Regions from separate parts of the Streptomyces sp. NPDC008317 genome, predicted to be linked through region 2. Evidence: riboswitches for the same ligand, from Rfam matches in the RefSeq annotation. Region 2 holds a riboswitch; the other holds the start of a gene.
The links. Region 2 has a riboswitch for glycine ahead of gcvT (glycine cleavage system aminomethyltransferase GcvT). Riboswitches for the same ligand answer to the same signal wherever they lie in the genome.
Positions count from the first base shown of each region.

Region 1 (4,790 bases), on a different contig from region 2:
GCCTATCTCGTACCGCGCTTCGGCATCTACCGGCAGATCAGCGAGGCCGTGATGGCGCTGCTGCACGAGGTGTCACCCCTGATAGAGCCGCTGAGCCTGGACGAGGCGTTCGTGGACCTGGAGGCGGGCGGGCACGGCGCGGACCCGCGGGCGGTCGCCCGGCGGCTGCGCGCCGAGATCCGGGCCAGCACCGGGCTCACCGCCTCGGTGGGGCTCGCCGGGTCGAAGCTGCTGGCGAAGATCGCCTCCGAGCAGGCCAAGCCGGACGGCCTGGTCGTCGTCGAGCCCGGCACCGAGCGCGCGCTGCTCGAACCGATGCCGGTACGCACCCTGCCCGGCGTCGGGCCCGCCACCGCCGAGCATCTGCGGCGCGTGGGCATCACCACCGTTGGCGAGATCGTGCACGCGGGGGAGCCGGAGCTGGTCCGGCTGCTCGGCAAGGCGCACGGCACGGGCCTGCACTCGATGGCCGCCGGCCTCGACAACCGCCCCGTGGTCGCCGACCGCGACGTCAAGTCCATCTCCGTCGAGGACACCTTCGACGCCGACCTCACCGACCGCGCCCATGTGCGGTACGAGATCGACCGGCTCGCCGAGCGCTGCGTGCAGCGGCTGCGCGGCGCGGGCCGCTCCGGGCGGACGGTGGTCGTCAAGGTCCGCAGATACGACTTCTCGACGCTGACGCGCTCCGAGACGCTGCGGGCGCCGACCGACGACCCGGGACTCGTACGGGAGACCGCCAGGCGGCTGATGGAGGCCGTCGACACCACCGGCGGTGTGCGGCTGCTCGGGGTGGGCGTCGCCGGGCTCGCCGACTTCACGCAGGAGGATCTGTTCGCGCACGCGGCGGGGGAGGGCGAGAACGCGCCCGAGGAGCTGCCCTCGGCGCCGCCGCCCGCGCCGGAGCGGGCCAGGCTCTGGTGGCCGGGCCAGGACGTGGAGCACGAGACGTACGGCTCCGGATGGGTGCAGGGAAGCGGGGTCGGACGGGTCACCGTGCGCTTCGAGGTGCCCTCGGACACAGTGCCCGGCCGGGTGCGGACCTTCGCCGTGGACGACCCGGCGCTCGCGCACCGCGATCCGCTGCCGCTCGACCCGGGCGAAGCGGCGGGTGCGGGCCGGGGGAAGGAAGAGGGTGCGGGGCAGGGGGAGGAAGAGGGCGTGGGGCAGGGGGAGGAGGACGCTCAGTCCTCGCCCGCGAGCCGCCCGAAGTCCCGGTCGGGGGGCGGCGGCGGCTCCGAGCCGGACGTCGGCACGTCCATCCCATAGTGGTGGTAGAGCTGCAACTCCTGCTCCGGCGACAGGTGGCGCCCCACACCGAAGTCCGGCGCGTCCCTGATCAGCGCCTTCTTGTACGGCACCCGCAATTCGTCGTCCACCACTTCGCTGGGCTCCAGCGGTACGAACGCGTCGCGCGTGAACAGCCCGGTCCTGACGGCCGCCCACTCCGGTATGCCGGTCGCGTCGTCGAGGTACACCTCGTCCACCGTGCCGATCTTCGTACCGTCATGGTCGAAGACGCGGCGGCCGATCAGGCTGCGCGGATCGATGTCGGTCTGCACGGTCCCTCCAACCAATGACGAGCGATGTCTGGGTACAGCCAAAGGCACATCCTGGCCGGTGTCGACTCGGGCAGTGATCACCGCCCCCCGCCCCCGCCGGGTCCCGCCGCCTCGCTGGTAGGCTGGTGATCGGCCGCAGACCCCGTGCGGGAGAGCCTCCGAGACAGTGTCGGAGGCGCCGAAGGAGCAAATCCTCCCCGGAATCTCTCAGGCATCCGTACCGCATGGACGAGGTCACTCTGGAAAGCAGGGCACGCACCGGGAGCGGTTTTCCGGCACGGGCCCTCACCGACGGTGAAAGCCGCTCCCACGGGGGCGGTGAAGCTCTCAGGTTCTGATGACAGAGGGGGAGGCCGTACGGGTGTCCGCGCGTCGCGGCACCCCCCGAAGGTCGTCGCAGACCAGGAGGCCTCCGCAGATGACTTCCCGTCGCATTCCCCTCGCCGAGCTGGAAGCGGGCGTGCCGTTCGCCAGGCGCCACATCGGACCCGACGCAGCGGCGCAGGCGAAGATGCTCGCCCAGGTCGGCTACGGCTCCCTGGACGAACTCACCGAAGCGGCCGTGCCCGACACCATCAGGAGCGCGCAGGCCCTGGCGCTGCCCGAGGCCCGCACCGAGGCCGAGGCGCTGGCCGAGCTGCGGGCGCTGGCGGACCGCAATCAGGTGCTGGCCCCGATGATCGGCCTGGGCTACTACGGCACCTTCACCCCGCCCGTCATCCTGCGCAATGTGATGGAGAACCCGTCCTGGTACACGGCCTACACGCCGTACCAGCCGGAGATCTCGCAGGGCCGCCTGGAGGCGCTGCTCAACTTCCAGACCGTCGTCGCCGACCTCACCGGGCTGCCCACCTCCGGCGCCTCGCTGCTCGACGAGAGCACCGCGGCGGCCGAGGCGATGGCGCTGTCCCGCCGGGTCGGCAAGGTCAAGCAGGGCGTCTTCCTGGTCGACGCCGACACCTTCCCGCAGACCGTCGCGGTGATCCGGACCCGCGCGGAGCCGACCGGCGTCGAGGTCGTCGTCGCCGACCTGTCCGAGGGCATCCCGGCGGAGATCGCCGAGCGTGGCGTCTTCGGCGTCCTGCTCCAGTACCCGGGCGCCTCGGGCGCCGTACGGGACCCGCGCCCGGTCATCGAGGGCGCGCACGAGCTGGGCGCGGTCGTGACCGTCGCCGCCGACCTGCTGGCGCTGACGCTGCTCACCTCGCCGGGCGAGCTGGGCGCGGACATCGCGGTGGGCACCACCCAGCGCTTCGGCGTCCCCATGGGCTTCGGCGGACCGCACGCCGGATACATGGCCGTACGCGACTCCTACGCCCGCAACCTGCCCGGCCGCCTCGTCGGCGTCTCCGTGGACGCCGACGGCAACCGCGCCTACCGGCTGGCCCTCCAGACCCGCGAGCAGCACATCCGCCGCGAGAAGGCCACCAGCAACATCTGTACGGCGCAGGTCCTGCTCGCCGTGATGGCCGCGATGTACGCGGTCTACCACGGCCCCGACGGGCTCGCGCAGATCGCCGGCCGCACCCACCGCTACGCCGCGGTGCTCGCCGCGGGCCTGCGCGCGGGCGGCGTCGAGATCGTGCACGACGGCTACTTCGACACGCTCACCGCGCGGGTGCCGGGACGCGCGGCCGAGGTCGTGGCCGCCGCCCGTCAGGCCGGGGTCAATCTGCGGCTGACCGACGCCGACCTGGTCGGTATCGCCTGCGACGAGACCACCGACCGGGCCCGCCTCGCGGCCGTCCTCGACGCCTTCGGCGTCCAGGGGAGCGCCGCCGACCTCGACGCGCTGGACGCGGCCACCGAGGACGCGCTGCCCGCCGGACTGCTGCGCACCGACGCGTATCTGACCCACCCCGTCTTCCACCAGCACCGCAGCGAGACCGCGATGCTGCGCTATCTGCGGCGGCTGGCCGACCGCGACTACGCGCTGGACCGCGGGATGATCCCGCTGGGCTCCTGCACGATGAAGCTCAACGCGACCACCGAGATGGAGCCGGTCACCTGGCCCGAATTCGGCGCGCTGCACCCCTTCGCGCCGGTCGAGCAGGCCGAGGGCTACCTGGCGCTGATCCACGGCCTGGAGGACCAGCTCGCCGAGGTCACCGGCTACGACAAGGTCAGCCTCCAGCCCAACGCGGGCTCCCAGGGCGAACTGGCCGGGCTGCTCGCGGTCCGCGCCTACCACCGCGCCAACGGCGACACCGGCCGTACCGTCTGCCTGATCCCGTCCTCCGCGCACGGCACCAACGCCGCGAGCGCCGTGATGGCGGGCATGAAGGTCGTCGTGGTCAAGACCGGCGAGAACGGCGACGTGGACGTCACTGACCTGCACGCCAAGATCGAGCAGCACCGCGACCAGCTCGCCGTGCTGATGGTCACCTACCCGTCCACGCACGGCGTGTTCGAGGACAACATCACCGACGTCTGCGCGGCCGTGCACGACGCGGGCGGCCAGGTGTACGTGGACGGCGCGAATCTCAACGCGCTGGTCGGTCTGGCCAGGCCCGGCCGGTTCGGGGCGGACGTCTCGCACCTGAACCTGCACAAGACCTTCTGCATCCCGCACGGCGGCGGCGGCCCCGGCGTCGGCCCCGTCGCGGTCCGCGCGCACCTGGCGCCGTACCTGCCGAACCACCCGCTCCAGCCCACCGCGGGACCTGCCACCGGCGTCGGCCCCGTCTCGGGCGCGCCGTGGGGCTCGGCGGGCATCCTGCCGATCTCCTGGACGTATGTACGGCTGATGGGCGCGGAAGGGCTCAAGCAGGCCACCCAGATGGCGGTACTGGGCGCGAATTACGTCGCCAAGCGGCTGGAGCCGCACTTCCCCGTGCTCTACACCGGCCCGGGCGGGCTGGTCGCGCACGAGTGCATCATCGACCTGCGGCCGGTGGCCAAGGAGACCGGCGTCAGCGTCGACGACATCGCCAAGCGGCTGATCGACTACGGCTTCCACGCGCCGACGATGTCCTTCCCGGTGGCGGGCACGCTGATGATCGAGCCGACCGAGAGCGAGGACCTGGCGGAGCTGGACCGTTTCTGCGACGCCATGATCGCGATCCGCGGCGAAATCGACCGGGTCGGCGCGGGCGACTGGCCGGCCGACGACAACCCGCTGCGCAACGCCCCGCACACCCCGGCGGCGCTCGGCGGCGACTGGGCGCACCCGTACAGCCGCGAGGAGGCGGTCTTCCCCGCCGGGGTCGTCGCGGCCGACAAGTACTG
Region 1 covers NZ_JBIBFQ010000007.1:472,141-476,930, reverse strand. Annotated here, with positions in the region: gene ACFY9V_RS24750 (DNA polymerase IV) at 1-1,269, shown strand, start outside; gene ACFY9V_RS24745 (PRC-barrel domain-containing protein) at 1,185-1,562, opposite strand; glycine riboswitch at 1,700-1,795, shown strand; gene gcvP (aminomethyl-transferring glycine dehydrogenase) at 1,981-4,790, shown strand, end outside.
Region 1: another riboswitch for glycine. It lies ahead of gcvP (aminomethyl-transferring glycine dehydrogenase); the one in region 2 lies ahead of gcvT (glycine cleavage system aminomethyltransferase GcvT).

Region 2 (4,790 bases):
GCTGGCCGTCGAGCGCGGAGTCGCGGAGGTCGACCAGCACCAGGTGGACGTCGGTGCCGCCGGACAGGACGGAGACGCCGACCTCGGTGAGGTCGTCCCGTACCAGCCGCTCGGCGAGGATCTTGGCGCCCTGGAGCGTACGCGCCTGCCGGTCCTTGAACTCGTCGGTGGCGGCGGCCTTGAAGGCGACCGCCTTTCCGGCGATCACGTGCTCCAGCGGGCCGCCCTGCTGACCGGGGAAGACCGCGGAGTTGATCTTCTTGGCCAGCTCGGCCTTGGAGAGGATCACACCGCCGCGCGGGCCGCCGAGCGTCTTGTGGGTCGTGGTGGTGACCACGTCCGCGTACGGCACGGGGGAGGGGTGCAGACCGGCCGCGACCAGGCCCGCGAAGTGCGCCATGTCGACCATCAGGTACGCGCCGACCTCGTCCGCGATCCGGCGGAACTCGGCGAAGTCGAGCTGGCGCGGATACGCCGACCAGCCCGCGATGACGAGCTGCGGCCGGTGCTCCCTGGCCAGCTTCTCGACCTCGGCCATGTCGACCAGACCGGTGTGCTCGTCGACGTGGTAGGCCGCGACCTTGTACAGCTTGCCGGAGAAGTTGATCTTCATACCGTGGGTCAGGTGGCCGCCGTGCGCCAGGTCGAGGCCCAGGATGGTGTCGCCCGGCTTGATCAGGGCGGTCATCGCGGCGGCGTTCGCGGACGCGCCGGAGTGCGGCTGCACGTTCGCGGCCTCGGCGCCGAACAGCGCCTTGACGCGGTCGATCGCGAGCTGCTCGATCACGTCGACGTGCTCGCAGCCGCCGTAGTAGCGGCGGCCCGGGTAGCCCTCGGCGTACTTGTTGGTCAGCACGGAGCCCTGGGCCTCGAGGACCGCGACCGGCGCGAAGTTCTCCGACGCGATCATTTCGAGGGTGGACTGCTGGCGGTGGAGTTCGGCGTCGACCGCGGCGGCGACGTCCGGGTCGAACTCGTGCAGGGACTGGTTCTGCAGCGACATGAGATCTTCCTGGTCAGAAGGTCGATGAATACCGGGGGCCGGCGAACGGCCGGTGACGGCGGGCCCGGCGGGAAGCGAGCCCGTGATGACGGCGGGCCCGGCGGGAAGCGAGCCCGCGATGACAGCCGGAGGCCGGCCCGCCGTGACGGCCGGGGGACCGGCCCGTGGCGGAGGCCGGAAGGTCAGCCCGCGATGAAGGCGTCGTACTCGGCGGCGGACAGCAGCTCGTCGGTCGCCTGCGGCTCGCGGACCTTGAACAGCCAGCCGTCCGCGAAGGGCGAGGAGTTGATCAGGGCCGGGTCGTCCACGACGTCCTGGTTGATCTCCGTGACCTCGCCGGTGACCGGCGAGTACAGGTCGCTGACGGACTTGGTGGACTCCAGCTCACCACAGGTCTCACCCGCCGTGACGGCGTCGCCCACCGCGGGAAGCTGCACGAACACGACGTCGCCGAGCGCGTCGGCGGCGTGCGAGGTGATCCCGACGGTGACGCCCTCGGCCTCGGGGGCCGACAGCCACTCGTGTTCCTTGGTGTACCGAAGATTCTGGGGGTTGATGCTCATGACGGAATTCTCCCGGATGCGAAGGGGTGCCCGCGCGCGGGGACGGCGCGGTCGGTCGGCTCGACGGACAGGTCCGGTACCGGCCGGACAGGCCCGGTACCAGGTGGCGGTACGAGCGTGTCAGCGCTCACGCTTGTAGAACGGCAGCGCCACGACCCGGTGCGGCTCACGGGTGCCGCGGATGTCGACCGCGACCCCTTCCGTACCGGGCGCGGCATGCGCGGCGTCCACGTACGCCATCGCGATGGGCACGCCCAGCGTCGGGGACGGCGCGCCCGAGGTGACCTCGCCGACCACGGCGCCCGAGGCGTCGGTCACCGCGTACCCCGCGCGCGGCACCCGGCGGCCCTCGGCGATCAGCCCGACCAGCTTGCGCGGCGGGGTGGCCGCCGCCTTCTCCGCCGCGGCCTCCAGCGCCGCCCGGCCCACGAAGTCGCCCGCCTTGTCGAACTTCACGACCCGGCCGAGCCCCGCGTCGAACGGCGTCAGCGCGGTGGTCAGCTCGTGCCCGTACAGCGGCATGCCCGCCTCCAGGCGCAGCGTGTCCCGGCAGGACAGGCCGCACGGTACGAGCCCGGCCGCGGCCCCGGCCTCGGTGAGCGCCTGCCACAGCCGCTCGGCGTCGGCGGGCGCGACGAACAGCTCGAAGCCGTCCTCGCCGGTGTAACCGGTACGGGCGATCAGCGCAGGCACCCCGGCGACCGTGCCGGGCAGGCCCGCGTAGTACTTCAGCCCGTCCAGGTCCGCGTCCGTGACCGACTTCAGGATGCCGGGGGACTCCGGACCCTGGACGGCGAGCAGCGCGTACGCGTCCCGGTCGTCGCGTACGGCGGCGCCCGCGAAACCGGCCGCGCGCTCGGTGACGGCGTCCAGCACCACCTGGGCGTTGGAGGCGTTGGCGACGATCATGAACTCCTGCTCGGCGAGCCGGTACACGATCAGGTCGTCCAGGATGCCGCCGTCGGGCGCGCAGATCATCGTGTAGCGGGCCCTGCCGACCGCGAGCGCCGACAGGTGGCCGACCAGCGCGTGGTCGAGGGCCTCGCCCGCCTGCGGTCCCGTGACGGTGATCTCGCCCATGTGGGAGAGGTCGAAGAGTCCGGCGCGGGTGCGGACGGCGGTGTGCTCGTCGCGCTCGCTGCCGTACCGCAGCGGCATGTCCCAGCCCGCGAAGTCGGTCATGGTCGCGCCGAGCGCGCGGTGCGACGCGTCGAGGGCGGTGTGGCGCGGGGAGGTCGGTGGCTGGCTCATCGGAGGGCTCCCAGAGGGGTGACGGCACGGGACGGACAGGGCGGGCCGGGGCATGCTCGCCCCGGGTCTCCCCATCTGTCATCGGAACCTGAGAGGTTCACCGTGACCCTCGCGGGTCCCGGTTTGCACCTTGGGTGGGGCCGCTCCCCGTCAAGGGAGCCGCCCGCTTTTCAGATCTGCCTCGCCCGCGCGGTATCTGTGCCTGAGAGATTCAAGGGAGGGCTTGCTCCTTCGGCGCCCGGCCCGGTGAGGGGACGGAACTCTCCCGCGCGGCCTCCAACGGCCGGTATGCAAGTTGTGCCGCCAATCATTGCACGCCAGCCGCTAGGGTTTCCGGGCAGGACAGTGGCACATGGGCGGACAAGGGTGGACATGGAGATTCCGGCACCGTACACGGCACCGTACATATGGCCGGCCAACGAGCTGGAAGAGGTGCTCACCGCGAGCCTCGGCAACCCCTCGGCCGCCCCCCGGCTGCTGGAGGTGCTGGGGCGCTCCCATGTCTGGGTGCCGCTGCCGAACGGCGGGGCGCCGGACGCGCCGGGGCTCGACCTGCCCACCGTCGAACTGGAGGGCGCGACCTATGTGCCGGTCTTCAGCTCCGAGCAGCAGTTCCGGCAGGCCGCCGACGGCATGGCCTGCACCGTCGCGCCCGTCCACGAATTCGCCCGCGGCCTGCCGCCGCTGGTCGGCATCGCCCTGAACCCCGGCGGCGCCGTCGGAGTGCCGCTGCCGCCCGCCGCCGTCGCCGAGCTGTGCCGCGGCGGCGCCGCCGAACGGTACGAGCAGGACGGCACGCCCGGCCGTACGGTCGGCGCCCGCGTACGGCTGTGGGAACCGGACCACGACGACGAGCCGGTGGACTTCCTCGCCACCGCCGCGGGGGAGTTCGCCGTCACCCCGGTCGTGCTGTCCGCCCGCCGCGCGCTGGCCGCCGTGGAGGAGGAGCCGCCCGCGCTCTTCGTCGGGGTCGAGCTGGACCGCTGGCAGGACGTGGACCGCGCCGCGGCCATGGACGCCATCGGCCGCGCCCTCGGCGCCGCGCCGCTGCCCTGGCCCGTCCACCTGATTCTGCTGGACGTCGCACAGGACCCGGTCGCGGACTGGATGCTGGAGACCGTACGGCCGTTCTTCACGCGGGACTGAACCGGACCGAACCGGACTCATCGGGACCGAACGGGACCGACCGGCGGGAGGCCGTACGGCATGGGTGGGGATCCAGGACGTGACCTGGTTTGATGGCGGGCGGCGCACAGGTGTGCGCCGGGCAGACCGAACGAGGGGAAGGGGCGGTCCCACGTGATCGCGGGCGCGCAAGGCGGTGCGGCGGCGGCCGGCCATGTGGAGCAGATGCTGCTCCAGGTGGCGCCCGGTCGCTTCGACGCATACGAGAACCTGCTCGCGTCGCTGGCCGAGGGCCAGGTGTGGATGCTGCTCTGGCACGGCACGCCCGGTTCGGCCGATGCCCAGTACGGCAACCTCCGGATCGGCGGACACGGCTACGCGCCGTGCGTCACCTCGCCGCGTGAGCTGGCCGCCAGCGGCTGGACCCGGGAGTACGAGGTCGTCTCCGGGCGCGACATCGCCCTGACCCTCTTCCCCGACCGCTGGGGCCTCTGGCTCAACCCGCACGCGCCGGGCGGCGGGGTCGGGGTGCCCTGGCTCGACCTGCGCCGGATCGCCGCCGGGCTCGACCTGCTGCCCGCCGGGCCGCTCCAGATCGGCGAACCCTCGCTACAGATTCCGCAGTTCTACGCTCTGCTCGCGCAGGCCGCGCACCGCACGCCCGCCGTGCGCGCCCTCCGGCGCGCCTGGGTCCAGCCCACCCTCGGCGAGCCCTATCTCGCCATCGGCGTCGAGGTCTACGACGACTCTCCGCAGTCCGTCGAGTCCGTCCGCCTCATGATGCAGCAGTCCGTCGCCGGTGTCCCCGACGGCCTGCCCGTCTCCACCGTCGCCATGGCCGACGTCTA
Region 2 covers NZ_JBIBFQ010000004.1:236,006-240,795, reverse strand. Annotated here, with positions in the region: gene glyA (serine hydroxymethyltransferase) at 1-1,003, opposite strand, end outside; gene gcvH (glycine cleavage system protein GcvH) at 1,186-1,566, opposite strand; gene gcvT (glycine cleavage system aminomethyltransferase GcvT) at 1,687-2,817, opposite strand; glycine riboswitch at 2,998-3,095, opposite strand; gene ACFY9V_RS14500 (enhanced serine sensitivity protein SseB) at 3,190-3,963, shown strand; gene ACFY9V_RS14495 (enhanced serine sensitivity protein SseB C-terminal domain-containing protein) at 4,168-4,790, shown strand, end outside.